2 regions of the Streptomyces sp. NPDC056628 genome follow, and region 1 is predicted to be linked to the other one. Evidence: riboswitches for the same ligand, from Rfam matches in the RefSeq annotation. Region 1 holds a riboswitch; the other holds the start of a gene.
What was found. A riboswitch is a leader RNA that binds a small molecule or an ion and turns the genes downstream of it on or off. The one in region 1 is predicted to bind glycine.
Positions count from the first base shown of each region.

Region 2: another riboswitch for glycine. It lies ahead of gcvP (aminomethyl-transferring glycine dehydrogenase); the one in region 1 lies ahead of gcvT (glycine cleavage system aminomethyltransferase GcvT).

Region 1 covers NZ_JBHTWG010000032.1:28,665-35,894, reverse strand. The annotation lists gene ACFRAC_RS29100 (enhanced serine sensitivity protein SseB C-terminal domain-containing protein) at 237-1,025, opposite strand; gene ACFRAC_RS29095 (enhanced serine sensitivity protein SseB) at 1,273-2,064, opposite strand; gene ACFRAC_RS29090 (AAA family ATPase) at 2,144-2,812, opposite strand; glycine riboswitch at 2,986-3,084, shown strand; gene gcvT (glycine cleavage system aminomethyltransferase GcvT) at 3,237-4,364, shown strand; gene gcvH (glycine cleavage system protein GcvH) at 4,500-4,877, shown strand; gene glyA (serine hydroxymethyltransferase) at 4,894-6,171, shown strand; gene ACFRAC_RS29070 (L-serine ammonia-lyase) at 6,266-7,230, shown strand, end outside.
Region 2 covers NZ_JBHTWG010000002.1:9,399-16,628, forward strand. The annotation lists gene ACFRAC_RS03360 (DNA polymerase IV) at 1-939, shown strand, start outside; gene ACFRAC_RS03365 (PRC-barrel domain-containing protein) at 1,032-1,415, opposite strand; glycine riboswitch at 1,530-1,625, shown strand; gene gcvP (aminomethyl-transferring glycine dehydrogenase) at 1,801-4,686, shown strand; gene kdpF (K(+)-transporting ATPase subunit F) at 5,014-5,103, shown strand; gene kdpA (potassium-transporting ATPase subunit KdpA) at 5,112-6,776, shown strand; gene kdpB (potassium-transporting ATPase subunit KdpB) at 6,773-7,230, shown strand, end outside.

The sequences.
Region 1 (7,230 bases):
CAGTCGCCAGAGCTGACGGGGAAAGGATGCGTAACCGTGATGCTGTTTGGGGGATTCCGTTATCCGAACAGCGGGTAACAGGGGCCGGACACGGACCACTTGGGGCGTATAAGGGCGGACCGGGACCTTCTGATCGTATCTACGCGCGGAGATTCACCTGCGAAACCACAGCGGGAAGGCGCTCACGCCTACGACAGAGGGGGGTGGGACCGAATGGCGTTCTGGCAAGTCGAAGATCAGTAACGGCCCGGTGCCGGAGGGTAGCCATAGCCCGCGGCGGGGGCGGCGGCGTGTGCCTCACGGTCGTAGAACGGCCGCCCGTGCGACCGCATCCACATCGCCACCGGGTCGTCCTCGTCGGCCAGGGCGACGGTCGAGACCGGCAGTCCGTCCGGGACCGCGGTGACCGACTGGAGCATCATCGAGCGCACCGCGTCCACGGCGGGCGGGCTGGTGTCGTACACGTCCAGGCCGATCGCCAGGTACGGCGCCCCGAGCGCGGGCTGCACCCAGGCGCGGCGCAGGGTGCGCACGGCCGGGGTGCGGTGGGCGTTCTGCGCGACCAGGGCGTAGAACTGCGGGATCTCGATGGCGGGCTCCGACAGCCGCAGCGGGCCCGCGGGCTGGCGGTCCAGACCGGTGGCGATCCGGCGCAGGTCGAGCCAGGGGATGCCGACGCCGCCGCCGGGGGCGTGCGGGTTCAGCCAGAGGCCGTAGTGGTCGGGGTAGAGGGTGCGGGCCACGTCGAGCCCGTCGACGACCTCGTAGCTGCGGTTCCAGCCGCTGGCCGACAGCTCCTGGGCGGAGGTGACACACGGGGCGTAACCGTGGCCTTCGACCTGCATGTTCCCGTACTGGGCGTCCGGGGAGCCCGCCTGACCGTGCCACAGCAGCATCCAGACCTGGCCGGTGGCCGGGGTGGCGAGCGCGCGCAGGAGGGCCTCGTAGGCGTCGTAGCGCCCGGGGGTCACCTGGCGCAGCATGTGCTCGACCTGCCCGGTCGAGGTTGTGCCGCTCGCGCTCACCTTTTACCGCCCCTTCGGGAAAACATGGCTGTGCGCCCAGCTTAGAGCCTGTCGTTCGGATCGGTCCGGCGTCGCGTGAGCGCAGTATCTCGCCGTCGGCCTGATCCGAACGGCAGGCCCTGGGCGCTCCACCCGGCGAGCCGGGGAGGGCTCGGCACGTGAACTGGTCGGCCGCGCGGGGGCCGCGGGTGCGGACGGCGCGGTGCGCGGCGCCCCGGGAGGGACGCCGCGCCGCTCACCCGGGGTGTCAGGGCTCGCGCGTGTAGAAGGGGCGGACCTTGGCCCGCATCCAGTCGATGACGGGGTCCTGGGCCACGTCGAGGAGGATCAGGTTGACCGGCCAGGGCACGGGGACGCGGCCGAGGGCGCGGCCCAGGGCGTCCGTGGGGGCCGCCCTCAGGTCGCCCTCCCACTGGGTCAGTTCGACGCCGACGAACATGACCGGCGGGCCCGTCTCGACCGCGGCGAGACAGCGGCGGGCCGTGGCGACGACGCCGGTCGCCGCGAACTCGGCCGAGGCGGCGGACAGGAAGTCCACCGGGTCGTCCTGCCAGTCGGGCTCGTAGAGCGTGACGCGGCCTCCGGATGCCTGCCCGTCCAGCGGGGTGCGGCCCGACCGGCACACCTCGGCCACCGCCGCCGGGGGCAGCGGGACGCCGACCACCCCGCCCGGGTTGACGGCGATGCCCACGTGCGGGGGCAGTCCGCGGGCGAACTCCACGGCCGGGGCGACGGTGTACGCCATGTGGGAGCCGACGACCTGGCGGAACTGCTCCTCGGAGGAGAACACCGGGACATAGCCCTGGCCGTCGATCTCCATGCCGGGCAGGTCGAGCGGACCGCTGTCGGGGCCACCGCCGTTGGGCAGCGGCACCCAGACGAAGCTGCGGCCCAGCACCTCCACGATCCGGGCGCCCGCCGAGGGCTGGCCGAGGGAGGCGGAGAGCACCTCCTCCAGTTCGTTGCCGGGCCAGCCGCCGTGCGGGTGGAGAGGTGAGCCTGCCGGGAAGTCCGCGGGGAGATCCGCTGCGAAGTCCATCTGTGGGTGACCGCCTGCTGTGAAACACGTCTGAGGGTCGAAAGGCTACCGGTGCCCGGCGCCGGCCGGCGGGGTCCGGTCAGCCCGTAAAGCCGATCCGGCGCAGCGCCGCGGCCGCGTCCCGGTCGAGCAGCACGGCGGAGCCGCAGCCCCGGGGCAGGTCGCCGGCGGTGACCGCGCGCATCAGCCGGGCGGCGGCGCGCCGGTGGCGCAGGAAGGCGTACCGGGAGACGCCCCGGCCGCGCTCGCGCTGCCCCGCCAGCGCGGTGTCCGGGTCGACGTCGAGCACCAGCAGGTGCAGGACGCCGCCGCGGCGCCGGGCAGCCCGGGCCAGCCAGCCGCGCACCCACGCCTGGGTGCCGCAGTCGTGCACGACGAGCCCGCCCCCGCGCCGGACGGCGCGGCGCAGCCCGGCGTAGTGGGAGAGGCGGACCAGGGGGCGGTAGAGGGTGTAGGGCAGGAGGTCGGGCATCCGGGCGTCCCAGCGGTCCCGGGTGTCCTGGGAGTCGATGCGCGGGCCGCGCACGGTCCGCCGCATCAGGGTGGACTTGCCGCTGCCGGGCAGACCGGTGATCACGACGAGGTCGCGCGGGCCGAAGAGCAGGGCGTGCGGGCTGCGGCCGGACCGCTCGCGCAGGTCGCGGACGACGGGCGCGGGCGCACCGGCCTCGACGACGGGGGCGGCCGGCTGCCCGGGCAGGGCGATGCCCGACGTCGTGGCGTACGCCGAGGTGCGCTTCACCGTCATCGTCCTCCTCCTCCGCATACAGGCTTCCCCGTCCCCACCGCGTGTAAAGAGAAGGTAATAGACGATCGCCTCCGTTTTCGTTCGCTTACTGCCACAGGCCGGTTACAGATGTGGCCTGGGGCAGACGGGCCCGGGCGTGCGATGATGTCGGCGCCAACTGCATACCGGCCGTTTGAATCCGCGCGGGAGAGTCCCCGGCAGTACGCCGCCGGGGCGCCGAAGGAGCAAGTCCCTCCCTTGAATCTCTCAGGCCCCGTTACCGCGCGGGCGAGGCACATCTGAAAAGCGGGCCACCGTGCGCGGTGGCTCCACCCACGGTGCAAGCCATGAACTTCCCTGCCGGGGGTCGTGGCGAACCTCTCAGGTTCCGATGACAGATGGGGAGGACGTTCCTCGCCCGTCTGCCCTTGGAGAAGACCGACCGATGAGCAGTACCGCAGCCTCCGCACCGCGCCGTACCGCGCTCGATGCCCTGCATCGCTCGCTCGGCGCCACCATGACCGACTTCGCCGGCTGGGACATGCCCCTGCGCTACGGCTCCGAGCGCGACGAGCACAACGCGGTGCGCACCCGGGCCGGCCTGTTCGACCTGTCCCACATGGGCGAGATCACGGTCACCGGCGCCCAGGCGGCCGCCTTCCTCAACCACGCCCTGGTCGGCAACATCGCGTCCGTCGGCGTCGGCCGCGCCCGCTACACCATGATCTGCCAGGCCGACGGCGGCATCCTCGACGACCTGATCGTGTACCGGCTCGCCGAGACGGAGTACATGGTCGTCGCCAACGCCTCCAACGCCCAGGTCGTGCTCGACGCCCTGACCGAGCGGGTGGCCGGCTTCGACGCCGAGGTCCGCGACGACCGCGACGCGTACGCGCTGATCGCCGTCCAGGGCCCCGAGTCCCCCGGCATCCTGAAGTCCCTGACCGACGCCGACCTCGACGGCCTGAAGTACTACGCCGGCCTGCCCGGCACCGTCGCCGGCGTGCCCGCTCTGATCGCCCGCACGGGCTACACCGGCGAGGACGGCTTCGAGCTGTTCGTGAAGCCGGAGCACGCCGTGGCGCTGTGGCAGGCGCTGACCGGGGCCGGCGAGGGCGTCGGCCTGGTCCCGTGCGGTCTGTCCTGCCGGGACACGCTCCGCCTGGAGGCGGGCATGCCGCTGTACGGCAACGAGCTGTCGACCTCGCTCACCCCCTTCGACGCCGGGCTCGGCCGGGTGGTGAAGTTCGAGAAGGAGGGCGACTTCGTGGGGCGCGAGGCGCTCCAGGAGGCCGCCGCCCGCGCCGAGACGGCCCCGCCGCGCGTCCTGGTCGGCCTGGTCGCCGAGGGCCGCCGGGTCCCGCGCGCCGGGTACCCGGTCGTCGCCGGCGGCGAGGTCGTCGGCGAGGTGACCTCGGGCGCCCCCTCCCCGACCCTGGGCAAGCCGATCGCCATGGCGTACGTCGACGCCGCGCACGCGGTGCCGGGCACCCCCGGTGTCGGCGTGGACATCCGCGGCACCCACGAGCCGTACGAGGTCGTGGCGCTGCCGTTCTACAAGCGCCAGAAGTAGGACCCGCGAGCGGCACGAGCGCCGCCGCGCGTACAGACTGGCAGGGCGGCGTGCGCCCGCGCACGCCCGCCGCCGTGTCCGTGTCCCCCGTCCCCCCTTCATCAGCACTCCCGCGTGTACAGGAGAATTCAGGCCATGAGCAACCCCCAGCAGCTGCGTTACAGCAAGGAGCACGAGTGGCTCGCGACCGCCGAGGACGGCGTCGCCACGGTCGGCATCACCGAGTTCGCGGCGAACGCGCTCGGCGACGTCGTCTACGCCCAGCTCCCCGAGGTCGGCTCGACCGTGACCGCGGGTGACACCTGTGGCGAACTGGAGTCGACGAAGTCCGTCTCCGACCTGTACTCCCCGGTCACCGGCGAGGTCACCGAGATCAACGAGGACGTGGTGAACGACCCGGCCCTGGTGAACTCGGCCCCCTTCGAGGGCGGCTGGCTGTTCAAGGTGCGCGTCACGGAGGAGCCGGCCGACCTGCTCTCCGCCGACGAGTACGCCGCCCACACCGCCGGCTGAGGAGCCGTAGTCCCCCATGTCTGAGAACTCCCTTCTGAACACGCCCCTGCACGAGCTGGACCCGGCGGTCGCCGCGGCGCTCGACGCCGAGCTGGAGCGTCAGCAGTCCACCCTCGAGATGATCGCGTCGGAGAACTTCGCTCCGCTCGCCGTCATGGAGGCGCAGGGCTCGGTCCTGACGAACAAGTACGCCGAGGGCTACCCGGGCCGGCGCTACTACGGCGGCTGCGAGCACGTCGACGTCGCCGAGCAGATCGCGATCGACCGGGTCAAGGAGCTGTTCGGCGCCGAGTACGCCAACGTGCAGCCGCACTCGGGCGCCTCGGCCAACCAGGCCGCGCTGTTCGCGCTGGCCCAGCCCGGCGACACCATCCTGGGCCTGGACCTGGCGCACGGCGGTCACCTCACCCACGGGATGCGGCTGAACTTCTCCGGCAAGCAGTTCCAGGTGGTCGCGTACCACGTGGACGCCGAGAGCGGTCTGGTCGACATGGACGAGGTGGAGCGCCTCGCCAAGGAGCACCGGCCGAAGGTGATCATCGCGGGCTGGTCGGCGTACCCGCGGCAGCTGGACTTCGCGGCCTTCCGCCGGATCGCGGACGAGACCGGCGCCTACCTGTGGGTGGACATGGCCCACTTCGCGGGCCTGGTCGCGGCCGGGCTGCACCCCAACCCGGTGCCGCACGCCGACGTGGTCACCTCCACCACCCACAAGACGCTCGGCGGTCCGCGCGGCGGGATCATCCTGGCCCGCAGCAAGGAGTTCGCGAAGAAGCTGAACTCCTCGGTCTTCCCGGGCTTCCAGGGCGGCCCGCTGGAGCACGTGATCGCCGCCAAGGCGGTCTCGTTCAAGGTCGCGGCTTCCGAGGAGTTCAAGGAGCGCCAGCGCCGCACGATCGAGGGCGCCCGGATCCTCGCGGACCGGCTGACCGCGGCGGACGCCCGGGAGGCCGGGGTGAACGTGCTGTCCGGCGGCACGGACGTGCACCTGATCCTGGTCGACCTGCGTGACTCCGAGCTGGACGGGCAGCAGGCCGAGGACCGCCTCCATGAGGTGGGAATCACAGTCAACCGCAACGCGGTGCCGAACGACCCGCGTCCGCCGATGGTGACCTCCGGGCTCCGCATCGGCACCCCCGCGCTGGCCACCCGCGGTTTCACCGCGGAGGACTTCACCGAGGTCGCGGACGTGATCGCCGAGACGCTGAAGCCGTCGTACGACGCCACGGCGCTCAAGGCACGGGTGAAGGCGCTGGCCGACAAGCACCCGCTCTACGCCGGTCTGAACAAGTAGGACCGCCGTCCCTTTCCCGGGGCGTCCCGCACACTCGATGGTGCGGGGCACCCCGGGAAAGGCCCCCCGCACCACCCCGCACCGAGGAGTTTCCGTGGCCATATCGGTCTTCGACCTGTTCTCGATCGGCATCGGCCCGTCCAGCTCCCACACGGTGGGTCCGATGCGGGCGGCCGGTATGTTCGCGCGCCGGCTGCGCAACGAGGGCCTGCTGGAGTCCGCCACCGCCGTACGGGCCGAGCTGTACGGCTCGCTGGGCGCCACCGGACACGGCCACGGCACCCCGAAGGCGGTGCTGCTCGGCCTGGAGGGCGACTCGCCGCGCACCGTGGACGTCGAGTCCGCGGACCAGCGGGTGGAGTCGATCAAGGAGTCGGGCCGGCTGCGGCTGCTCGGCGAGCGCGAGATCGCCTTCTCCTTCGACGACGACCTGGTCCTGCACCGCCGCAAGGCCCTCCCGTACCACGCGAACGGCATGACCCTGTGGGCGTACGACGCCCAGGGCGCCGAGCTGCTGACGAAGACGTACTACTCGGTGGGCGGCGGCTTCGTCGTCGACGAGGACGCGGTCGGCGAGGACCGGATCAGGCTCGACGACACCGTCCTGAAGTACCCGTTCCGCACGGGCGACGAGCTGCTGCGTCTGACCCGCGAGACCGGCCTGTCGATCTCGGCGCTGATGCTGGAGAACGAGCGGGCGTGGCGCACCGAGGAGGAGATCCGCGCGGGCCTGCTGGAGATCTGGCGGGTGATGCGGGAGTGCGTGTCGCGGGGCATGAGCCGCGAGGGCATCCTGCCCGGCGGCCTGAAGGTGCGCCGCCGGGCCGCGAACACCGCGCGCAAGCTGCGTTCCGAGGGGGACGCGAAGGCGCTGGCCATGGAGTGGATCACGCTCTACGCGATGGCCGTGAACGAGGAGAACGCCGCCGGCGGCCGGGTGGTCACCGCCCCCACGAACGGCGCGGCGGGCATCATCCCGGCCGTCCTGCACTACTACATCAATTTCGTGCCCGGCGCCGACGAGGAGGGCGTGGTCCGCTTCCTGCTGGCCGCGGGCGC
Region 2 (7,230 bases), on a different contig from region 1:
CCGGGGACCGAGCGGGCGCTCCTCGGGCCGATGTCCGTGCGCGTGCTGCCGGGGGTGGGGCCGGCCACCGGGGACCATCTGCGGCGGGCCGGGATCCACACCGTCGAGGAGATCGCCGAGGCGGGCGAGGACGAGCTGGTGCGGCTGCTGGGGAAGGCGCACGGGCACGCCCTGTACGCGATGGCGCTGGCGCACGACGAGCGGCCCGTGGTGGCCGAGCGGGAGGCGAAGTCCGTCTCGGTCGAGGACACGTACGACGTGGACATCCATGACCGGGTGCGGGTGGGGCTGGAGGTGCAGCGGCTCGCCGACCGCTGTGTGCGGCGGTTGCGGGGGGCCGGGTTGTCGGGGCGGACGATCGTGCTGAAGGTTCGGCGGTACGACTTCTCGACGTTGACGCGGTCGGAGACGTTGCGGGGGCCGACGGATGATCCGGCGGTGGTGCGGGAGGCTGCCGCGCGGTTGCTGGACGGGGTGGACACGACCGGGGGTGTGCGGCTGCTGGGGGTCGGGGTGAGCGGACTGGCCGACTACACGCAGGAGGATCTGTTCGCTCAGGCTGCGGGGGCTGTGGAGGGGGTGGGGGGCGATGCCGATGAGGGGGAGCTCGGGCTTTCGGGTGCCACGGTCACTTCTGAGGGGGACGGGGGCGGTGTCGGCGGTGGCGAAGAAGGGCGGGCTGAGGAGCAGCCCGCTGAGCGGCGGTGGCATGCCGGGCACGATGTGCGGCACGCCGCGTACGGGCACGGGTGGGTGCAGGGGAGTGGGGTCGGGCGGGTGACCGTGCGCTTCGAGACGCCGGATTCCGGGCCGGGGCGGGTGCGGACGTTTCGGGTCGATGATCCGGCGCTGGACGTGGCGGAACCGTTGCCGTTGGTGTCGGGGTGGGGGGAGGCGTCGGCTGCCGCGCAGGGGGAGGCGCCCGTGGTGCGGGGGTAGGTCTGCCGGGGCGGAGAAGGCGCTGGGGCGCGCTTGCGGGTGTCGCCGCGCCCACCTGTCCCGCCCCGGCGGCAGGACTGCCCACGGCTCCGTCAGGGGTTGTCGTCGGGGGTGTTGGTGGGGGCCAGGGTGCCGAAGTCGTGGTCCGGGGGTGGGGGGCCCGGGGACACGTCGAGGCCGTAGTGGTGGTAGAGCTGCAGTTCCTGTTCGGGGGAGAGGTGGCGGCCCACGCCGAAGTCGGGGGCGTCCTTGATCAGGGCGCGGTCGAAGGGGACGTGCAGGCTGCCGTCCACCAGTTCGCTCGGCTCCAGGGGGACGAAGGCGTCGCGGGAGAAGAGACCGGTGTGTATCGCCGCCCATTCGGGTACGCCGGTCGCGTCGTCCAGGTACACCTCGTCGATGGTGCCGATCTTGGTGCCGCTGCGGTCGAAGGCCTTGCGGCCGATCAGGTTGCGCGGATCGATGTCGGTCTGCACGGTCCCTCCACTTGGTCGCAAGTCATCCGTCAGCACTACGAAAAGCCAGATCCGTGACCGCGGCCACTCGAAGGTTCGTGCGGCGACCCCGCTGGTAGGCTTGGCGGCGGCTGCTGACCCCGTGCGGGAGAGTCCTCCGGAGATCACCGGAGGCGCCGAAGGAGCAAATCCTCCCCGGAATCTCTCAGGCACACGTACCGCATGGACGAGGTCACTCTGGAAAGCAGGGCGGGTGTCGACGGCTCCCGCTCTCACCGACGGTGAAAGCCGGGACCCTCGGGCGCCCCGGTGAAGCTCTCAGGTCGAGATGACAGAGGGGGAGGCCGTCCGGGTACCCGCGCCGTGGTGCCCCTCGAAGGTCGCGTCAGACCAGGAGGCCTCCGCAATGACCGCCCATCGCATTCCGCTCTCCGAGCTCGAGCAAGGGATTCCCTTCGAGCAGCGTCACATCGGTCCCGATTCCGAGGCGCGGGCCAAGATGCTCGCCCACGTCGGGTACGGCTCGCTCGACGAGCTGACCGCCGCCGCGGTCCCGGACGTCATCAAGAACGCCGACGCGCTCGACCTGCCCGGTGCGCGGACCGAGGCCGAGGTGCTGGCCGAGCTGCGCTCCCTCGCCGACCGGAACCAGGTCCTGGACTCGATGGTCGGCCTCGGCTACTACGGGACGTTCACCCCGCCGGTCATCCTGCGCAACGTCATGGAGAACCCCGCCTGGTACACGGCCTACACGCCGTATCAGCCGGAGATCTCCCAGGGCCGGCTGGAGGCCCTGCTCAACTTCCAGACGGTGGTCGCCGACCTCACCGGGCTGCCGACCTCCGGCGCCTCGCTGCTCGACGAGGGCACCGCCGCCGCCGAGGCGATGGCTCTGTCGCTGCGTATGGGCAAGAACAAGAAGGGCCTCTTCCTGGTCGGCGCGGACGCCCTTCCGCAGACCATCGCCGTCATCCAGACCCGTGCCGAGCCCACCGGCGTGGAGGTCGTGGTCGCCGACCTCAGCGAGGGCATCCCGGCCGAGGTCGCCGAGCGCGAGATCAACGGCGTGCTCCTGCAGTACCCGGGCGCCTCCGGTGCCGTGCGGGACCTCACGCCCGTCATCGAGCGGGCCCATGAGCTCGGTGCCCTCGTGACCGTCGCCGCCGACCTGCTGGCGCTCACCCTGCTGAAGTCGCCCGGCGAGCTCGGCGCGGACATCGCGGTGGGCACCACGCAGCGGTTCGGTGTGCCGATGGGCTTCGGCGGGCCGCACGCCGGTTACATGGCGGTGCGCGAGAAATTCGCGCGCAGCCTGCCCGGCCGCCTCGTGGGCGTGTCCGTGGACGCCGACGGCAACAAGGCGTACCGGCTCGCCCTGCAGACCCGTGAGCAGCACATCCGCCGGGAGAAGGCGACCAGCAACATCTGCACCGCCCAGGTGCTGCTCGCCGTGATGGCCGGCATGTACGCCGTCTACCACGGCCCCGACGGCCTCAAGGGCATCGCCGCCCGGACCCACCGCTACGCCACGATCCTCGCCGCGGGCCTGTCGGCCGGCGGGGTCGAGGTCGTGCACGGCTCGTTCTTCGACACCGTGACGGCCCGCGTGCCCGGCAAGGCCGCCGACGTCGTCGCCGCCGCCCGCGACCACGGGGTGAACCTGCGCCTCGTCGACGCCGACCACGTGTCCGCCGCCTGCGACGAGACGACCACCCGGTCCCAGGTCTCCTCCGTGTGGAGGGCATTCGGCGTCGAGGGCCGTATCGACGCGCTGGACGCGGCCGCCGGGGACGCGCTGCCCGAGGCGCTGCTGCGCGGCGACGAGTACCTGACGCACCCCGTCTTCCGGCAGCACCGCTCCGAGACCGCGATGCTGCGCTACCTGCGCCGGCTCGCCGACCGCGACTACGCGCTCGACCGCGGCATGATCCCGCTGGGCTCCTGCACGATGAAGCTCAACGCGACGACCGAGATGGAGCCGGTCACCTGGCCCGAGTTCGGCCAGCTGCACCCGTTCGCGCCCGCCGAGCAGGCGGAGGGCTATCTGACCCTCATCCGCGAGCTGGAGGAACGTCTCGCCGAGGTCACCGGCTACGACAAGGTGTCGCTCCAGCCGAACGCCGGTTCGCAGGGCGAGCTGGCCGGTCTGCTCGCCGTGCGCGGCTACCACCGGGCCAACGGCGACGACCAGCGGACCATCTGTCTGATCCCGTCCTCCGCGCACGGCACGAACGCCGCCAGCGCCGTGATGGCCGGCATGAAGGTCGTCGTCGTGAAGACCGCCGAGGACGGCGAGATCGACGTCGAGGACCTGCGGGCGAAGATCGAGAAGCACCGTGACGAGCTCGCCGTGCTGATGATCACCTACCCGTCCACGCACGGCGTGTTCGAGGAGCACGTCGCCGACATCTGCGCGCAGGTGCACGAGGCCGGCGGCCAGGTCTACGTCGACGGCGCCAACCTCAACGCGCTGGTGGGGCTGGCCAAGCCCGGCCACTTCGGCGGTGACGTCTCGCACCTGAACCTGCACAAGACCTTCTGCATCCCGCACGGCGGCGGCGGTCCGGGCGTCGGCCCGGTCGGCGTGCGCGCGCACCTGGCGCCGTACCTGCCGAACCACCCGCTGCAGCCCGCGGCCGGCCCGGAGACGGGCGTCGGCCCGATCTCGGCCGCGCCCTGGGGTTCCGCCGGCATCCTGCCCATCTCGTGGGCGTACGTCCGCCTCATGGGCGGCGAGGGCCTCAAGCGGGCCACGCAGGTGGCCGTGCTGTCCGCGAACTACATCGCCAAGCGCCTCGAGCCGCACTACCCGGTGCTGTACACCGGTCCGGGCGGGCTGGTCGCCCACGAGTGCATCATCGACCTGCGGCCGCTGACCAAGGCGACCGGCGTGAGCGTGGACGACGTGGCCAAGCGCCTCATCGACTACGGCTTCCACGCGCCGACCATGTCGTTCCCGGTGGCCGGAACGCTGATGATCGAGCCGACCGAGTCCGAGGACCTGACCGAACTCGACCGGTTCTGCGACGCGATGATCGCCATCCGCGCGGAGATCGAGAAGGTCGGCTCGGGGGACTGGCCCGCCGACGACAACCCGCTGCGCAACGCCCCGCACACCGCCGGTGCGCTCGGCGGCGCGTGGGAGCACGCGTACACCCGTGAGGAGGCCGTGTTCCCGGCCGGAGTGTCGGCCGCCGACAAGTACTGGCCGCCGGTGCGCCGGATCGACCAGGCCTTCGGCGACCGGAACCTGGTGTGCTCCTGCCCGCCCATGGACGCGTACGAGGGCTGACCGCCGGCGCGGATCGACGCCGCGTGTGAGATGACGAAGGGCTCCGCCCCCGGCCGTGACCGGCCGGGGGCGGAGCCCTTCCGTATGCCACGGGCCAGGGCGGACATGGCTCGGGCGCGGCACCGTATGGGTTCCGTCAAGGGAGCGCGGCGGGCCGTATGGGAGCCGTCAACGGCGGTCGTTTCCGGCCACGGAGGAGGTTTCCTCGAAGCGTCCCGTCCGAACGACCTTCACCCAGGAGTCCACGATGGCCGATCTGGCCTTCGTCGTCACCACCATCGCGTGCTTCACGCTGGTGGCCCTCGTCGCCAAGGGGGTGACGAAGCTGTGACCGCCGAGAATCTCGTCGGCCTCGTCGTGGCCGTCGCCCTGCTGGGCTATCTCGTCCTCGCCCTGATCTTCCCGGAGAGGTTCTGAGAACGCAGATGGGTCCCGTCTCCGCCGGCGTCCTCCAGCTGCTGGCCCTCACCGCAGCCCTGGCGCTCGCCCACAAACCGCTCGGCACCTATATGGCCCGGGTCTACTCCTCGGACCGGCACTGGCGTGCCGAGAAGTGGATCTACCGGTGCATCGGTGCCGACCCCGACCGGCAGATGCGCTGGACCGCGTACCTGCGCGGCGTCCTCGCCTTCTCCGCCGTCGGCGTCCTGTTCCTCTACCTGCTCCAGCGCCTGCAGGGCGTGCTTCCCGGGTCGCTCGGGTTCGCCTCCATCGACCCGGACCAGGCGTTCAACACGGCCGTCTCCTTCGTGACCAACACCAACTGGCAGTCGTACTACGGCGAGCAGGCCATGGGCCACGTCGTGCAGACCGCCGGCCTGGCCGTGCAGAACTTCGTCTCCGCCGCCGTCGGCATGGCCGTCGCCGTGGCGCTGGTGCGCGGGTTCGCGCGCTCGCGCACCGGTGAACTGGGCAACTTCTGGGCCGACCTGGTGCGCGGTGTCGTCCGCGTCCTCGTCCCGATCGCCACGGTCGGCGCGCTCGTGCTCGTCGCCTGCGGGGTCCTGCAGAACTTCTCCGGCGTCCACGAGGTCGGCCAGTTCATGGGCGGCACCCAGCAGTGGAACGGTGGCGCGGTGGCCTCGCAGGAGGCCATCAAGGAGCTCGGCACCAATGGTGGCGGCTACTTCAACGCCAACTCCGCGCACCCCTTCGAGAACCCGACGCCGTTCTCGAACCTCTTCGAGATCTTCCTGATCCTCCTCATCCCGTTCGCGCTGACCCGGACGTTCGGCATCATGGTCGGCTCGGTGCGCCAGGGGTACGCGATCCTCGCCACGATGGCCACCATCTGGCTGGGCTTCACCGCCCTGATGATGGGGACCGAGTTCAGCCACCACGGCCCGGCGTTCGACATCGCGGGCGGGGCGTACGAGGGCAAGGAGGTGCGCTTCGGCGTCGGCGGTTCGTCGATCTTCGCCGTGGCGACCACGCTGACCTCGACCGGTGCCGTGGACTCCTTCCACTCGTCGTTCACCGGACTCGGCGGCGGCATCGCCCTGCTGGGGATGATGCTGGGCGAGATCGCGCCCGGTGGAGTGGGCTCCGGCCTGTACGGCATGCTGATCATGGCGGTCATCGCGGTGTTCGTCGCCGGTCTGATGGTCGGCCGCACCCCCGAGTACCTGGGCAAGAAGATCGGCTCCCGCGAGATCAAGGCGGCGGCCTGCTACCTCCTCGTCACCCCCTCGCTCGTGCTCGTCTTCACGGCCCTCGCGATGGCCCTGCCGACCCCGGCGCACTCCATGACCAACAGCGGGGCGCACGGCTTCTCCGAGATCCTGTACGCCTACACGTCCGCCGCCAACAACAACGGCTCGGCCTTCGCCGGTCTGAACGCGGACACGCAGTGGTTCAACACCACGCTCGGACTGTGCATGCTGCTCGGCCGGTTCGTGCCGATGGTGTTCGTGCTGGCCCTGGCCGGCTCGCTCGCCGAGCAGCGACCGGTCCCGGTCACCATGGGCACCCTGCGCACCGACAAGCCCCTGTACGCGGGCCTGCTCGCCGGCACGATCATCGTCGTCACCGGCCTGACCTACTTCCCGGCCCTCGCTCTCGGGCCGCTCGCCGAGGGGCTGGCGTCATGACCACCGATCTGCAGAAACAGGACGCCATGTCCCCTACCCCTCCCGCGCCCACGCTCGCGCCCCACCAGGACACGCCGACCGGGCACAGGACGCCCCAAGGACGCGTCGGCGCGGGCATGTTCGACCCGAAGCAGTTGCTCAGGTCGCTTCCGGACGCCTTCCGCAAGCTCGACCCACGGGTCATGGTCAAGTCACCCGTGATGTTCGTGGTGTGGGTCGGCTCGGTGCTGACGACGGCCTTCGCCGTCGCCGACCCCGGCGACTGGTTCGGCTGGACCATCAGCGCCTGGCTGTGGCTGACGGTGGTCTTCGCCAACCTGGCGGAGGCCGTCGCCGAGGGCAGGGGCAAGGCACAGGCCGACACCCTGCGCCGGGCCAGGACGGACACGGTGGCGCGCCGGGCCGACGGCACGACGGTCGCCGGCACCGAGCTGCGGATCGGCGATCTCGTGGT